DNA from 2 places in the Stenotrophomonas sp. YJH_SMC_16 genome. Region 2 is predicted to be linked to the other one. Evidence: riboswitches for the same ligand, from Rfam matches in the RefSeq annotation. Region 2 holds a riboswitch; the other holds the start of a gene.
What was found. Region 2 has a riboswitch for glycine ahead of AC5P6E_RS02665 (trimeric intracellular cation channel family protein). Riboswitches for the same ligand answer to the same signal wherever they lie in the genome.

Region 1 (8,727 bases), on a different contig from region 2:
CGATGCCGGCGCCGCGCGATCCGGCCAAGCTGGCCGAGCTGACCCAGATCGCCACCCGCATGGAAGGCAGCTACGGTGCCGGCAAGTACTGCACCGACGCCAACGATCCCAACTCCTGCCGCCAGCTGGGCGAGCTGGAACAGGTGCTGGCACGCAGCCGCGATTACGACAAGCAGCTCGACGCCTGGCAGGGGTGGCACAGCACCACCAAGAGCATGCGCGGCGACTACCAGAAGTTCGTCGGCCTGGTGAACGAAGGTGCCAAGGGCATGGGCTTCACCGATGCCGGCCAGATGTGGCGCAGCGGCTACGACATGCCGCCGGAGCAGATCGGCCCGGAAACCGATCGCCTGTGGGAACAGGTCAAGCCGATGTACGAGCAGCTGCACTGCTACGCACGCGGCAAGCTGGACAAGACCTACGGCAAGGACAAGGCCGAAGTGGGCAACGGCCTGATCGCCGCGCACCTGCTGGGCAACATGTGGCAGCAGGACTGGTCGAACCTGTGGGACCAGCTGGAACCGTATCCGGGCGCTGGCAGCCTGGACATCACCGCAGCGCTGGAAAAGCAGTACCAGACCAACCTGAGCGCGGCGCTGGCCAAGGCCGGCAAGGACGCCAACGTGGCCGCCCAGTACAAGGCGCAGCGTGAGGCCGAACTGCGTACCGCCAAGCAGATGACCGAGCGCGCGCAGGACTTCTACGTGTCGCTTGGCATGCCGTCGCTGCCGCAGTCCTATTGGGAAAAGACCCAGTTCATCAAGCCTGACGACCGCGACGTGGTCTGCCACGCCAGCGCCTGGGACATGAACATGGAAGGCGACGTGCGCACCAAGATGTGCATCAAGCCGAACGAAGAGAACTTCACCACCATCTACCACGAGCTGGGCCACATCTATTACGACCTGGCCTACAACCCGCTGCCGCCGCTGTTCCAGGGCGGTGCCAACGATGGCTTCCATGAAGCAATCGGCGACACCATCGTGCTGGCGATGACGCCCAAGTACCTCAGCTCGATCGGCTTGGTCGATGCGCCGACCGAAAGCCGCGAGGCGGTCATCAACAACCAGATGCGCATGGCGCTGTCGGGCGTGTCGTTCCTGCCGTTCGGGCTGATGATCGACCGTTGGCGCTGGGGCGTGTTCGATGGCTCGATCACCGCCGACAACTACAACAAGGCGTGGTGGGACCTGAAGGCCAAGTACCAGGGCGTGGCGCCGGCCAGCACCCGTGGCGAAGAGTTCTTCGATCCGGGCGCGAAGTACCACGTGCCGGGCAACACCCCGTACACCCGCTACTTCCTGGCGCGCATCCTGCAGTTCCAGTTCTACAAGGGCCTGTGCGACGCGTCCGGCTACAAGGGCCCGCTGCATGAGTGCACCTTCTACGGCAACAAGGAAGCCGGCCAGAAGTACTGGGCGATGCTGAGCAAGGGTGCCAGCCAGCCGTGGCAGGCCACGCTGAAGGAACTGACCGGTGCCGACAAGCTCGATGCCGGCCCGATGATCGAGTACTTCACCCCGGTCAACGAGTGGCTGAAGCAGCAGAACGAAGGCCAGATGTGCGGCTGGCAGGCCAACGCGGCCCCGGCAGCAAAATGAGAAAAGGGGCGGGTCCGCGAGGATCCGCCCCTGATGTTTCCGGTAGCGCCGGGCCATGCCCGGCGGCTCTTCATCGCACCGCTGCGCTCGCCGGGCATGGCCCGGCGCTACCCACGGCGGATCAGCTGTTCTTCTTCGCCGCCATCGCCGCGGCCAGCTCGGCCTTGAATTCCTCGAAGGTCTGGCCTTTCTCCTGCGCTTCGGCCTGTGCAGCATCGCGCAGTGCATCGGAGTACATCAGGCGCACCGGCGTGCCATTGCGCTCGTGCAGCTCACCGGCCTGCATGATCAGCGCCAGCACCTGCGCAGCGCTCTCGCTGTGGCCCGCGATTCGGCCGTCCATGCCCAGCACCCATTCGCCGTCGCGGCGCACGACACCGGCCAGCAGGGTGCGCTGAGCATCGCGCAGTTCGGCATGCGGTTCCACCGGCGACGCCTGCGCGGCGGCCTTGTTGGCGGCCTGCTTTTCCTGGCGACGGCGCTGGTCGCGGCGGGTCTTGGAACTGGTGGACATGGTGCGGTACCGCTGCGAAGGGGGGCGCAAGGATAGCGCACCCCGCCCGCAGCGCTGCTTCACGCGTGCTCGATCCAGTCAGGTCAGTCCAGCACCTTGCCATGCCGCCAGTAGCCCATGAAGGTGATCGCGCGGCGGTCCAGCCCGCAATCGCGCACCAGGTGGCGGCGGATCGCCATCACCGCCCCCGCCTCACCCGCCACCCAGGCATACAGCGGACCGGCCACGCGGGTATCAGCTTGCTCCCAGAGGATCTGCGTATCGACGTCGATCTCCTCCAGCGCATCGCCGGCAGCCACGCTCGAGGTCGCTGCCAACCGCGCCTGGACCGCCTGCAGCAACGGCTGTCCGTAGGCGGCCTGCCCGCGCGGCAGCCAGACCAGCTCGGCGCTGGAGGGCGCCTTCAGGTGCACCGCATCACCGGCCTGCGCCACCTCCAGCAGCGCCAGCGTGCGCGGTGGGTCGACCATGGCCGCCAGTTCCTCAAGAATTCCGGCCACCGCCGGCAGCGCGGTTTCATCCGCCACCAGCAGCACCTGGCCGACTCCCGCCGGCGGTTTCCATTCCCAGCCTTCGCTGCTGTCGGCACAGTCGGCATCGGGGGCCAGCAGCACTACGCGGTCGCCCGGTCGCGCGTGGATGGCCCAGCGCGAGGCCGGCCCGGTCTCGCCATGAAGCACGAAATCAACGTCGACCTCGCCCTGCTCGGCGCGCAGGTGGCGGATGGTGTAGGTGCGCATGGGCGGGCGCTGGTCGTCCGGCAGCGCCCGGTAGCGCGGATACCAGTCCTCGCCGCTGGGCACCTGCGGCACGTCCTGGCCGGGCAAGGGGAAGAACACCTTGATGCGCTGGTCCGGGCCTTCGGTCTTCATCCGCGCCACGTCGGCACCAGTGAACACCATGCGGTCCAGGGAAGGGGAAAGAACGCGGCGCTCCTTCAGCGCCACCTCGAACAGGCGATAGGTCTGCTGCGCAGCCATGGGGGAACCTCATGCAACGACATCGGATCGGCTGGCTGTCGTGCATCCACGCACCGGCTGGCTGGAGTCCCCAGCCTAGTCCGGTCGTTGCTCGCCGCAAGCGTTACGGGCATCGCGGCCTGCCCTACCCCTGCGCGCTGCTCAATGGCCCGTGCAGGCTGCCTGCGCCGCGCGTTCACGCTGGTGTTCCCAGTACCAGAAAACGAATCCGGCGCCGAAGAACGCGGCCTGGCCCAGCGCCAGGTGCAGCGGGCTGGCACTGAGCAGCGGCGACACCACGCCGGCCACCACGGTGCTGATCATCAGCTGCACGAAGGCCTGCAGCGACGAGGCCAGGCCGCGCTGGTGCGGGTACATGTCCAGCACCGCCAAGGCCAGGATCGGGAAGATCAGGGCCATGCCCATGCCGCCCAGGAAGATCGGCAGCACCGCCCACGGCAGCACGAACTGCGGCGACAGCGCCACGTAGCCGACATTCAGCAGCGCCGACAGCGCGCACAGGCTGAAACCGATGGCGACCTGGCGTGTGGGCGTGGTGTGCCCGGCCATGCGCCCGGACAGGAACGAGCCGGTGGTCATGCCACCGATGGTGGGGATGAACAACCAGGCGAAACCGCCCTCGCCCAGGTGCAGGTGCTGCATCACGAACACCGGTGCCGAGGAGATGTACAGGAAGATGCCGCCGAAACCGATGCTGCCGGCCAGCGCCAGGCGCAGGAAGCGCGGGTTGAAGCCGATGCGCACGTAGTCACGCAGCAGCACGCGCGGCGACAGCGGCACCCGTGCCTCGACCGCATGGGTTTCCGGCAGGAAGCGCGCGGTGGCCGCCAACAGCACCAGCCCGAACACCACCAGGAACCAGAAGATCAGCGGCCAGCCGGCGCCACTGAGCAGGATCCAGCCACCGATGATCGGTGCGATGGCCGGAGCGATGCCGAACAGCATCGACACCTGGCTCATCAGCCGCTGGGCATCGTGGCCGTGGTACAGGTCGCGGATCACCGCGCGGCCGACGATCATGCCGACACCCGCCGACAGGCCCTGCAGCGCGCGGAACGCCAGCAGCGTGGACAGGTCGGTGGACAGCGCGCAGCCGACCGAGGCGCCGACGAACACCACCAGGCCGCCCAGGATCACCCGCTTGCGGCCCCAGGCATCGGACAGCGGGCCGTGCGCCAGACTCATCAGGCCATAGAACAGCAGGTACACGCTGATGGTCTGCTGCACCGCCACTTCGTCCACCGCCAGGCGCTGGGCCAGCTGCGGGAACGCCGGGAAGATGGTGTCGATCGAGAACGGGCCGAACATGGCCAGGCCGGCAAGCAGCAGGGCCATGCGGCGGGTGGAAGGGGCAACAGCGGCGGTCATGGAGGAAGCGTCCGGCAGGGCCATGCGGGGCACGCACGGCGGGCGCCGGTCCCGCAACAACGGGGACGGCGCCAGATGAATTCGGGTATCCGCCCATCATAGGTGGGGATTGCGCCTGATGCCATGCAGCACTGCACAAAACGCACGGCCGGGCCATCGGCCATTCAGGCGCGGCGGCACCGACCGGCGGCCGCTGGCCGGGCCCGCAACGGGCTATAATCGGCGGGCAACACGGTGGGAGAAGCGGAACACCGCTGCCGAAGGCGCAACGCCCGTAATCGCTCAGGCCCGATACCACCCGTAACACAACTCTGGAGAGACCGGTTCGATCCGGCGCCGAAGGGGCACGAAGCTGCGGTTTTCCGCGCTTTTAAACTCTCAGGCAAAAGGACAGAGGGGCGCCCCGCAGACCGCCGACCGGCGGCTTGTGCCCGTGCGTGTGCCCTTTCCTGACGGATCCTTCGCCATGTCCCAGAACACCCCTTCCCTGCGTGAGCTCGAGCACCACAACGCGTTCGTCGAGCGCCACATCGGCCCCAACGACGCCGAGATCGCGCAGATGCTCGATGTCGTCGGCCACGCGTCGCTGGATGGCATGACCGATGCCATCGTACCGGCCAAGATCAAGTCGCCGGCACCGCTGGCGCTGCCGGAGTCGATGACCGAAGTACAGGCACTGGCGAAGATCCGTGCGATCGCCGACAAGAACACCGTGCTGCGCAGCTTCATCGGCCAAGGCTACTACGGCACCCACACGCCGAACGTGATCCTGCGCAACATCCTGGAAAACCCGGCCTGGTACACCGCCTACACTCCGTACCAGGCGGAAATCTCGCAGGGCCGCATGGAAGCGCTGATCAACTTCCAGACCCTGTGCGCCGACCTGACCGGCATGGAAATCGCCAACGCCTCGCTGCTGGACGAAGCCACCGCCGCTGCTGAAGCGATGACCCTGGCCAAGCGTTCGGCCAAGTCCAAGTCGGACACCTTCTTCGTGCACGACGCCGTGCATCCGCAGACGCTGGAACTGCTGCGTACCCGCGCCGAGCCCATGGGCATCGTGCTGCGCGTCGGCACCCCGGCCGAAGCGCTGGAAGCGGAAGCCTTCGGCCTGCTGCTGCAGTATCCGGATACCTTCGGCCAGGTGGGCGACTACAAGGCGCTGGTCGATGCCGTGCACGCACGCGGCGGCTTGGTGGCCGTGGCCACCGACCTGCTGGCCCTGACCCTGCTGGCCGCCCCGGGCGAATGGGGCGCGGACATCGTGGTCGGCAACAGCCAGCGTTTCGGCGTGCCGTTCGGCTTCGGTGGCCCGCACGCCGCCTTCATGGCCTGCCGTGACGCCTACAAGCGCTCGATGCCGGGCCGCCTGATCGGTGTTTCGGTCGATGCCCAGGGCAACCCGGCCTACCGCCTGACCCTGCAGACCCGCGAGCAGCACATCCGCCGCGAGAAGGCGACTTCCAACATCTGTACCGCGCAGGTGCTGCTGGCGGTGATGGCCTCGATGTACGCCGTTTACCACGGCCCGGAAGGCCTGACCCGCATTGCCCGCCGCACCCATCGCCTGGCCTCGATCCTGGCCGCAGCGCTGCGCAATGCCGGCGTGCAGGTTGGTGGCGACTTCTTCGACACCCTGCATGTCACCGGCGTGCACGCCGATGAGATCCATGCCAAGGCCCGCGCCGCCGGCTACAACCTGCGCGCGATTGACAGCGACTCGGTCGGCATCAGCCTGGACGAGACCACCACCCGCGCCGACATCGTCGCCGTGGCTGCAGTGTTCGGTGCTTCGCTGGACGTCGACGCGCTGGATGCCAGCACCGCCGACGCGCTGCCGGCCGGCCTGCTGCGCCAGTCCGCGTTCCTGACCCATCCGGTGTTCAACACCCACCACAGCGAGCACGAACTGCTGCGCTACCTGCGTTCGCTGGCCGACAAGGACCTGGCGATGGACCGCACGATGATCCCGCTGGGCTCGTGCACCATGAAGCTCAACGCCACCGCCGAGATGATCCCGGTGACCTGGCCGGAGTTCTCGCAGATCCACCCGCTGGTGCCGGCCGACCAGGCGCTGGGCTACAAGGAACTGATCGACACGCTGGAAGCGATGCTGGTCGAATGCACCGGCTACGACGCGGTCAGCCTGCAGCCGAACTCCGGCGCGCAGGGCGAGTACGCCGGCCTGCTGGCGATCCGCGCCTACCACCGTTCGCGCGGCGAAGATCACCGTGACATCTGCCTGATCCCGGATTCGGCACACGGCACCAACCCGGCTTCGGCACAGATGTGCGGCATGAAGGTGGTGGTGACCAAGACCGATGCCAACGGCAACGTCGATGTCGAGGACATCCGCCTCAACGCCGAGAAGTACAGCGACCGCCTGGCCGCGATCATGATGACCTACCCGTCCACGCACGGCGTGTTCGAGGAAGAGGTGGTGGAGATCTGCGAGATCATCCACAAGCACGGCGGCCAGGTGTACACCGACGGTGCCAACATGAACGCCCTGGTCGGCGTGGCCAAGCCGGGCAAGTGGGGTTCGGACGTTTCGCACCTGAACCTGCACAAGACCTTCTGCATCCCGCACGGCGGTGGCGGCCCGGGCGTTGGCCCGTGCGCGGTCAAGGAGCACCTGGCGCCGTTCCTGCCGGGCAAGCTGGGTGACAACGGCCCGGTCGGCATGGTCAGCGCGGCCAGCTTCGGCAGCGCCTCGATCCTGCCGATCAGCTGGATGTACATCGCGATGATGGGCCGCGAAGGCCTGCGCAAGGCCACCCAGGTCGCGCAGCTCAACGCCAACTACATCGCCAAGCGCCTGGCACCGCACTTCAAGACCCTGTACACCGGCCGCAACGGCCTGGTGGCGCATGAGTGCATCCTGGACGTGCGCCCGCTGGAGAAGACCAGCGGCATCGGCGCCGAGGACGTGGCCAAGCGCCTGATCGACTTCGGCTTCCATGCCCCGACCCTGAGCTTCCCGGTGGCTGGCACGCTGATGGTCGAGCCGACCGAGAGCGAATCGCTGCACGAGCTGGATCGCTTCATCGACGCGATGATCCAGATCCGCGAGGAGATCACCGCGATCGAAGACGGCCGCCTGGACCGCGAGGACAACCCGCTGAAGAACGCGCCGCACACCGCCACCGCGGTGACCGCCAGCGAGTGGACCCACGCCTACCCGCGTGAACTGGCTGCATTCCCGCTGGCCAGCCTGAAGCAGAGCAAGTACTGGCCGCCGGTGGCGCGCGTGGACAACGTGTACGGCGACAAGAACGTGATGTGCGCCTGCATTCCGGTCGATGCCTACAAGGATGATGAAGTCGAGGCTTGATTACTCGCTGCATCGGTAAAGAGAACGGCCCGCGCAAGCGGGCCGTTTTCATGAGGGTGTGTGGACCAAAGTCCACACCCACAAACATCCGATCACGGGTCCGGCATCTGCCCCAGGCTCAACTGCCACGACACGCCGAAGCGATCCTGCACCCAGCCGTAGCGGTTGCTGAAGTCATAGTCGCCCACCGGCATCAACCAGTGGCCGCCCTCGCCCAGCACACGCGCGGCGCGCTCGAACTGCTCGGCACCGGAACACTCGACGAACAGCGAGATCGACGGGCTGAAGGTGAAGTCGTGCACGTCCAGGCTGTCAAAGCACAGGTAGTGGGTGCCGCCCAGCAGGAAGATGGCCTGGCGGACCTGCCCGGGCACACCGGCACCGGCGCCCTCGGGGTGGCGCTGCAGGGCCAGCAGGCGGAAATCGGCGAAGGCTTCGGCGTACAGGGCCAGGGCGGCCTCAGCCTGGCCGGTGAACATCAGGAAAGGACGGCTGCGCAGCATGCGGTACTCCCGGTCGACGGGCCGCTGGCGGCCCACGCGATCAGGATGGCACGGCGGATGTATGCCTGCTGTAGAGCCGAGCCCATGCTCGGCTGGCGGCCGCGCGAACAGCAGCCGACCGTAGGGACGGCTCTACAGAATCACGCCTCGCGCATGCGCCGCGCGATGGCGCTGCCAGCGGCGATCGTGGCGGTCAGCGCCACCATCGACAGGAACTGCAGGCGGGTGTGCGCCTCGCTCAGCAGCAGGCCGAAGATCAGCGCCAGGATCGCCAGCGCGCAGCAGGTCAGCCACGGGAAACCGGCCATGCGGAACGGCAGGCGAGTGCCCAGGCGATCGGCGCGGCGGCGCAGCACCAGCTGCGAGACCAGCGACAGCGTCCACACCAGCAGGCAGGTGGAACCGACGATGTTCAGCAGTACCGGCA
Region 2 (8,727 bases):
ATCGCGGCGCAACGGCTGCATGCACTCAACACCGGCCATGCCCCCACCACCCATCTGGCCGAATGCCTGGCAGTGGATTTCGCCGCGCTGCTGCAGGTGGTGGCGCCTGCGCTAGCACCGGAAGCGCTGCAACGCATGCAGGATGCCTCAGGCAAGGGCATCACACTGCGCATGGCCTTGGCTGCGCAACTGCTGCGTGAGGCGGGGCAGGGCGATCCCGTGCAATGGCAGGACCATGCGTCCGACACCGTGCGCGGGTGGGCCTGCTACCTGATCGGCAGCGATGCCCGCGCGACGTTGGCAGAGAAGCTGCAGCAGATGCGCACGCTGGCCGACGATCCACACTTCGGTGTGCGCGAATGGGCGTGGCTGGCGCTACGCACGGACATCGTTGCCGCGCCGATGCAGGCGCTTGGGTACCTGCAACCGTGGACACAGGAAACTTCGCCGTACCTGCGCCGCTTCGCCTGCGAAGCACTGCGTCCGCGCGGTGTCTGGGCCACACATATCGCGCTGTTCAAGCAGCACCCTGAACATGCATTGCCGATGCTGGAAGCACTGGCTGACGACCCGGAACGCTACGTGCAGGATTCGGTCGGCAACTGGCTCAATGATGCCGGCAAGACTCAGCCGAAGTGGCTGCGCGTGCTGTGCACGCGTTGGCAGCACGAGCGCCACAGCGACGCCAACGCCTACATCCGCAAACGCGCACTGCGCTCGCTCCGGTAGTGCCGGATGCTGGCCGACAAACCCGCAACCCCGTCAACCTCAAGGAAGAACCACCATGTCGCACACCTTCATCGAGCTCTATACCGCCACGCCGGCCTGGACCACACTGCCGCCCGAGCAGCGGAATGCCTTCTTCGCCCGTATTGGCGCCGGCATGCAGCAGTTCGATCCAGCCCGCATCACGCCGCTGGCGATGGGCCGCATTGCCAGGGACGTACCGCATAGCAGCGATGAACAGTTCTATGCGGTCTGGCGCTGCGCGAGCCGCGAGGAGGTCGATGCGCTGGTGGCTGGCATTGCCGCTACCGGCTGGCATGAGTACTTCACCACCACCCATGCGGTAGGCGCGATGGACAGCATGGCCCAGCACTTGGCCGACCTGGCCGCCTTGTAGCGGGGCGGCAGACGCCGGCAGATCCCGGTCCTCGGCATGGGTGGCACATGCGCCTGTCACCCGGACGCGGTAAACAGGACATTGCCCATGTCCATCCGCAGGGAAGTCGATCATGCAGAGCACGCTCCAGGTCACGCTGTTCGGCCCTCTTGGCGACAGCCCGGCGTTGCAGTTGCCGGGGCTGGAGGGGCCGTCGGTGGCCATCCAGGAATCGGCCCTGCGGCGGTTGGTTTCCGACCTCTACACCGCGCGTTCCCTGCTCAACCCCGAGCAGCTGGACGAGGCCCGGCGGGAACTGGATCGCGTGCTGGAACGCTGGGCCGACATCCATGAGGGCCTGCTGCTGGACGTGGAAGTGCATGGCAAATGAGCGACTTTGCGTGGTTGCCGCCGCGTAGGCCGGGCTGGCGCGCATCTCGCTGAACCGCGTCCCCAGTTGCGTATGAAACATTTTGCACTGCGCAAAAGCTGTGCTATCAATAGATCCCATGAACGCAGCCCCCACCAGCTTTTACTGGTATTACTTTCCGAAGCCACCGGCGGAGGAAGGATTGCGCTCACCCTGAAGAAAGCTTCAGACGCATTCCCGAAAGCCGCCAGCGAACCTGGCGGCTTTTTTCATGCCGCCACGCTGGGGACCCCCAACGTTCCGGAGATCTCCCGCAATGCCCCCGCACACCGACGACCTGCGTATCCGCACCATCGAACCGCTGACACCGCCTGCCCAGCTGCTGGCGATGCTGCCCTGTGACGATGAAGCCTCCGACACCGTCAGCGCCTCGCGCGCGGCCCTGCACCAGATCCTGCATGGCCGCGACGACCGCCTGGCAGTGGTGGTAGGCCCGTGCTCGATCCACGACCCGAAGGCCGCCATCGAGTACGCCCAGCGCCTGAAGCCGCTGCGCGACGCGCTGGCCGGCGAACTGGAAATCGTCATGCGCGTGTACTTCGAGAAGCCGCGCACCACGGTGGGCTGGAAGGGCCTGATCAACGATCCGGACCTGGACGGCAGCTTCAGGATCGACAAGGGCCTGCGCATCGCACGCGGCCTGCTGCGCGACATCAACAAGCTGGGCCTGCCGGCCGGTGTCGAGTTCCTTGACGTGATCTCGCCGCAGTACATCGCCGACCTGGTGGCATGGGGCGCGATCGGCGCACGCACCACTGAAAGCCAGGTGCATCGCGAGCTGGCCTCGGGGTTGTCGTGCCCGGTCGGCTTCAAGAACGGCACCGATGGCAACGTGAAGATCGCCGCTGACGCAGTGGGTGCGGCGTCCAATCCGCATCACTTCCTGTCGGTCACCAAGCAGGGCGGCACCGCCATCGTGTCGACCACCGGCAACCCGGATTGCCATGTGATCCTGCGCGGCGGCAAGCAGCCGAACTACGACGCAGGCAGTGTTGCCGAGGCCTGCCAGGTGTTGGCCAAGGCCAAGCTGCCGGCGCGCCTGATGATCGACGCCAGCCATGCCAACAGCCTGAAGAACCCGGAGAACCAGCCGAAGGTGATCGACGACATCGCCGTTCAGCTGGAAGACGGCGAACAGCGCATCGTTGGCGTGATGATCGAGAGCCATCTGGTCGGTGGCCGCCAGGAACTGGTGGAAGGCCAGCCGCTGGTCTACGGGCAGAGCATCACCGATGGCTGCATCGACTGGGACACCACCGTGACGGTGCTGGAGCGACTGGCCGCGGCCGTGCGTGCCCGTCGCGACGTAAAGGTGTCCGAAGCCGCTTGAGTGCGGCACGTGTGTGGATGGTGGCCAGCGCCTGCGGGGGTGCGGCCGCGATCAGGGCCGGTCGGAGTTGGAGACCGGCCCATCTGCACCGGCGATGCGCCTGGCGCTGCGCATGAGCGACAGCGCCAGGTACATCGCCGGGGTGGTGTGAGACGTAGATCCACGCCATGCGTGGATATCAGCGAGCCACACGGCAGGATTTCGGAAGAGTTGTATGGAGTCCTCCTGCGATTTCGGCCGAAGATGGGGTTCCTCGCCTGACTGGACCCCGCCGATGCGTGTTTTCCCGGATGACAACTTTCTGGATTCAGCTTGTCGGTCGATTTCCGGTGAAGCTGCCAAGGCGCTCGTGAGCTTGAAAGGCGGGCGAATCGCTGAAGATGCCGTATCTGTCATCGAAGACTGGTTTGAGCCGTCCCTCGAGAAGGCGCGCCTGCTGGCGGATCTTGATGAAAGAATCAGGATCCACAGCAGCGAAGGGGACCAGGGGCTGCTGCGGCCTGCGCTGAAGGCCCGGGCGGTGATCGCGGCATCTCCCGAGCCCGCGCCCGATGACTACGAGCCTTCATTCAAAGTAGTGCCTGCGACAACGCTAGGTGGCGACTGGAAATCCGACTGCGAGACCGACTGCGTGATTGTCGATGGTGATCTGATCGCAGACGGCACGCTGATACTGAACGATCTGAGCGAGACGCTCTGCGTGATCGTACTGGGGAGCCTCAGGGCCCGGAATCTCGACTGTGGTGGTTGGGTGTTCGTGCGTGATGAGCTGGAATGCGATCATCTGTACGCGTGCTCACTCAATGATGGGATTCTGTCCGTAGGTGGCAACATCACTGTTCAGACCTTCCTCGAGACCGGCACCTACACACAAGTGGCGGGGCACCTGACCGCTAGCTACCTCGGCAGCACCCACAACTCCATTGACGTGGAGGGCAAAGTGAACTGTCCAGGCTTCGAAAGACGGTCTGATAGCGACTACTTGTGCGAATGGATCGATCCTGTGTTGCTGGAAGCCGACGATTCCGACGGCGATTGGAGATGCGGACGCCAACGGTATCCGTCGGCTGACTATCCAGAGCGGATACGCGCGGGGGGCAGCCCCATGAAGTTCGTGCTCTAGATCTACGCCATGCGTGGATACCGCTCTTCTGTAGCGCCGGGCCATGCCCGGCGAACACGCCATCGTTCAATGCACTTCGTCGTGGTACACGAACTTCGGCATTTCCCAGCGGTAGTGGATCGCCAGCAGGCGCAGCGCGAAGCCGCCGCCGAGGCAGCACAGGATTGCGGTGGCATCGGCCACGCCCCAGTGCAGCAGCAACAGGTAGGCCGCGCCGGTCAGCAGCGCGATGATCGCGTACAGCTCCTTCTGGAAGATGAGTGGTACCTCGTTGCAGAGGATGTCGCGCAGCACGCCGCCGAACGCGCCGGTCAGCATGCCGGCAATCAGCACGATGGGCATCGCATGGCCGGCTTCGCGCGCGATCGAGCAGCCGATCAGGGTGAAGGCGATCAGGCCCAGGCCGTCGAGTACCAGGAAGGTGCGGCGGAAGTGGTGCATCCAACGTGCGACCCAGGTGGCGATCAGCGCCGCGCATACGGTGAAGCCCAGGTACTCGGGATGCTTCACCCAGCCCAGCGGATAGTGGCCGAGCAGGATGTCGCGCAGTGATCCGCCGCCGAGGGCGGTGACGCAGGCGATCATGACCACACCGAACAGGTCCATGCGGCGGCGGCCTGCGGACAGTGCGCCAGTCATGGCCTCGGCGGAAATGGCAATCAGGTAGATGATGGACAGCAGCATGGGACAGGCTCCGGGCGCGGTGGGGCCGGCCATGCGCGACTACCGCCACTGCCTGCGCAATGACGGGATGACGATGACCGGTGCCGCTCCCGCTGTCCTTTTGCCTGAGAGTTCAGCGGCGTAGGCCGCGTGCCCCTTCGGCGGATCGTCCCGGGCGTGCCCGGTGACCTCTCTCCAGCTCGGCGAGTCGAATGCATGGTTGGTGGGATTCCAGCCCACCGGCCTGAGCGATCATGGGAGCCTGCGCCTTCGGCGGGCGCCAGCGCGGCGCCTCTCTCCTGCATTCGGCCGCCAGTATATCCGCTGCAGTGCAGCACGGCATAATCCGGGCATGGCCCCGTCCCTCCGCCCTTGGTTCCTGTACCTGCTCGAATGCCGGGATGGCAGCTATTACGCCGGCATCAGCACCGACGTGGACGCGCGTTTCGCCGCCCACCAGGCCGGCAAGGGCGCGCGCTACACCCGGGCGCGGCCACCGCTGCGCGTGCTGGCCGTGCGCGAGTACCCGGACCGGGCCGCCGCCTCGCGGGCTGAGTGGCAGCTCAAGCAGCAGCCGCGCGAACGCAAGCTGGCCTGGCTGCAGGCACCGGATCCTGCGCTTCTGTAGAGTCGAGCCCACGCTCGGCTTTTGTTGCTGCTGCCTGATGGTGAAGCCGAGCATGGGCCCGGCTCTACAGTAGATCCACGCCATGCGTGGATGGGCGCTTCCAGCCATGCCATGATCGCCCAGCCCTCAGCGCTGGAGACCCGGATGTCCACGACCGCCCTGCTGTTCGCTCTCTCCGCAGCAACGAGCCCCGCCGCCGATCCGGCCACCCTCGCGGCCATCGAAGCCACCTGCCACGATTACGTCGACGGCCAGCTGGAGGCCGACCCGCAGCGCGTCGCCCGCTCCCTGCACCCGGACCTGGCCAAGCGCGCGGTCCTCGGCGATACGCCCGACGAACGCCTGGGCCTGCGCCGGATGTCGAAGGAAGAACTGGTCTCGCTGACGAAGCAGGGCGCGTTGAAGACCCCGAAGGATCAATGGGACCGCCGCTGCACGGTGCTGGACGTGACCGGCAACGCGGCGTCGGTGCGGCTGGAAACGCCGTGGTTTGTCGACTACTTCCACATGGGGCGCTTCGACCAGCGCTGGGTCATCGTCAACGCACTGTGGTACCCGAAACCGAAGGCGCCGTAGAGCCGAGCCCATGCTCGGCTTCTGCAAACCGCGCGAAGTGCAGCCGAGCATGGCTCGGCGCTACAGGAGCATACGTGCGGCCCTAGCGCTTCGGTCGCCGGTCGTCCTGGTCATCACCGAAGATGATGCGCGCGCTGCGCTGGTAGCTCCAGTACGCCACGGCCCAGTTCAGCAGCACCACGATGCGGTTGCGGAAGCCGATCAGGAAGAACACGTGCGCGGCCAGCCAGAACCACCACGCCAGCACACCGGACAGCTGCAGCCGGCCCAGGTGCACGATCGCAGCCATGCGGCCGATCGTGGCCAGGTTGCCGAAGTCTGCGTACTTGAACGGGCCGGGTTCGGGCTTGCCGTGCAGGCGCGCGCGGATCACCTCGGCCACGTACTTGCCCATCTGCTTGGCCGCGGGCGCCACGCCAGGCACCGGCTTGCCGTTGGCCTGGTTCAATACGGCCAGATCGCCAGCCACGAACAGTTCCGGGTGGCCAGACAGGGTGAGGTCGGGTTGCACCTGCACGCGCCCGGCGCGGTCCAGCGGCACCTCCAGCGTGCGCGCCAGCGGTGAAGCGGCCACACCGGCGGCCCACACCACCGTGCGTGCCGGCACGAACTGATCGCCGAGCCTGAAGCCCTGGCTGTCGATGTCGCTCACCGGGGTGCCGGTCAGCACTTCCACGCCCAGCTTTTCCAGCTGCCGGCGCGCCTTCAGCGAAAGCACTTCCGGGAACGAGGACAGTACGCGCGGCCCGGCTTCGACCAGCCGCACCTTGGCGCTGGCCGGGTCGATGTGGCGGAACTCGTTGCGCAGGGTATGGCGCGCGATCTCGGCCAGCGTGCCGGCCAGTTCGACGCCGGTAGGTCCACCGCCAACCACGGCGAAGCTCAACCATGCGGCCTTCTTCGCCGGGTCCGGTTCTGCTTCGGCGCGCTCGAACGCCAGCAGCAGCTTGCGGCGCAGCGCGATGGCATCGTCCAGCGTCTTCAGCCCGGGCGCATCATCGGCCCATTGGTCGTTGCCGAAGTAGGCGTGGGTGGCGCCGGTGGCCAGCAGCAGGCTGTCGTAGTCCAGCGTGCTGCCATCGGCCATGCGGATCTGCCGGGCCTGCTTGTCGATGGCCACCACTTCGCCGAGGCGGACTTCCACATTGCGCTGGTGGCCGAGGATGTGGCGCAGCGGTGCGGCGATATCCGGGGCGGACAGGCCGGCGGTGGCCACCTGGTACAGCAGCGGCTGGAAGAGGTGATGGTTGCGGCGGTCGACCAGGGTGATGCGTATGCGCTCGCGGGCCAGGGCGCGGGTGGCCCAGAGACCGGCAAAACCGCCGCCGACAACAACCAGGTGGGGAACGCGCTCGCGACTCATCGACTTACTCCAGTGGGGGCATTGGGGGAAGCGCCTGGCATCTTCGCATGATGGCCCCCTGTCACGTCAGCGCCCGCGTGGATCGGCGATACTCGGGTTCAGGCAACGGCCCGTGAGGAGCCCATGAGCGAACCGGAAAAGCGCATCGCCCTGTTGATCGACGCCGACAACGCGCCGGCCTCGAAGATCGACGAGGTCCTGGCCGAAGTCGCCCGCTACGGTGTGGCCAACGTGCGCCGCGCCTATGGCAACTGGAAGAGTCCGCGGTTGAAGGGCTGGGAGGCGGTGCTGCACGAGTACGCGATCCGCCCGATCCAGCAGTTCGCCTACAGCAAGGGCAAGAATGCCTCGGACATGGCGATGGTGATCGACGCCATGGATCTGCTGTACGCGCGCAACCTCGATGGTTTCGCCATCGTCTCCAGCGATGCCGATTTCACCCCGATGGTGATGCGCCTGCTGACCGATGGCGTGAAGGTGTATGGTTTTGGCGAGAAGAAAACGCCGGAACCGTTCGTCAACGCGTGCTCGAAGTTCACCTATCTGGAAGCGCTGGGCCAGACCCACGCCAGCGTGCCGGATACCGAACAGGCCTCCAGCGAACAGGCCTCGAACGAGCCGGTAGCCAACGACGATGCGCGGCCGCGCAAGAGCGGTGCGGAGATGCGCAGCGACACACGGCTGGTGAAGATGCTGCGCCGCGCGGTCTCCTCGGCCGAGGGCGAGGATGGCTGGTCGCATCTGGGGCCGGTTGGCAGCCAGATCGGCAACCAGGCTTCGTTCGATCCGCGCAACTACGGTTACGGCAAGCTCAGTGATCTGCTGGCAGCGATCGGGCTGTTCGAGCTGAAGAAGGACGGCAAGTCATCCTACGTGCGCGCGCTGCCGAAGAAGAACCGGTAGTGCCGGCCGCTGGCCGGCAACGCCGGATGCAAGATCCCGCATCCGGCACGCACACACCCCACCCGATCAGGCGTATCGTTGCCGCTCGCATTGCCAGCAAGGAAAAACCCGCATGTTGAAGATCTGGGGCCGCCGCAATTCCAGTAACGTCCGCAAGGTGCTGTGGTGCGCCGAGGAGATCGGCCTGCCGTATGAATCCATCGAAGTTGGTGGCAGCCACGGCGGCACGCAGACGCCGGAGTACCAGGCGATGAATCCCAACAGCCTGGTGCCGGTGATCGAAGACCACGGCCTGCCGCTGTGGGAATCGAACGCCATCGTGCGCTACCTGAGCGCACGCTACGCATTGGGCACGCTGTACGCCGAAGACCCGATGGAGCGTGCCCAGGCCGAGAAATGGATGGACTGGAGCACCTCGCGCATGGCGCCGCTGTACACCGACCTGATCTGGGGCATCATGCGCACCGCCCCGGCCGACCGTGACGAATCGCGCATCAATGCCGCCATCGTGCGTGCCGGTGACTACCTGGCGATGGCCGATGCCACGCTGGCCAAACAGCCGTGGCTGTCGGGTGAGAAATTCGCGATGGGTGACATCCCGCTGGGCTC

Region 1: another riboswitch for glycine. It lies ahead of gcvP (aminomethyl-transferring glycine dehydrogenase); the one in region 2 lies ahead of AC5P6E_RS02665 (trimeric intracellular cation channel family protein).

Annotation. Positions count from the first base shown of each region.
Region 1 is NZ_JCAFRH010000013.1:697-9,423, forward strand. Features, by position in the region: gene AC5P6E_RS20025 (M2 family metallopeptidase) at 1-1,601, shown strand, start outside; gene AC5P6E_RS20030 (hypothetical protein) at 1,723-2,115, opposite strand; gene AC5P6E_RS20035 (siderophore-interacting protein) at 2,199-3,095, opposite strand; gene AC5P6E_RS20040 (multidrug effflux MFS transporter) at 3,237-4,463, opposite strand; glycine riboswitch at 4,765-4,867, shown strand; gene gcvP (aminomethyl-transferring glycine dehydrogenase) at 4,930-7,797, shown strand; gene AC5P6E_RS20050 (VOC family protein) at 7,890-8,300, opposite strand; gene AC5P6E_RS20055 (amino acid permease) at 8,441-8,727, opposite strand, start outside.
Region 2 is NZ_JCAFRH010000001.1:597,809-606,535, reverse strand. Features, by position in the region: gene AC5P6E_RS02690 (DNA alkylation repair protein) at 1-729, shown strand, start outside; gene AC5P6E_RS02685 (DUF6616 family protein) at 785-1,123, shown strand; gene AC5P6E_RS02680 (hypothetical protein) at 1,236-1,493, shown strand; gene AC5P6E_RS02675 (3-deoxy-7-phosphoheptulonate synthase) at 1,789-2,862, shown strand; gene AC5P6E_RS02670 (hypothetical protein) at 3,137-3,985, shown strand; gene AC5P6E_RS02665 (trimeric intracellular cation channel family protein) at 4,052-4,669, opposite strand; glycine riboswitch at 4,754-4,857, opposite strand; glycine riboswitch at 4,871-4,960, opposite strand; gene AC5P6E_RS02660 (GIY-YIG nuclease family protein) at 5,001-5,276, shown strand; gene AC5P6E_RS02655 (nuclear transport factor 2 family protein) at 5,421-5,852, shown strand; gene AC5P6E_RS02650 (NAD(P)/FAD-dependent oxidoreductase) at 5,935-7,215, opposite strand; gene AC5P6E_RS02645 (NYN domain-containing protein) at 7,339-8,118, shown strand; gene AC5P6E_RS02640 (glutathione S-transferase family protein) at 8,231-8,727, shown strand, end outside.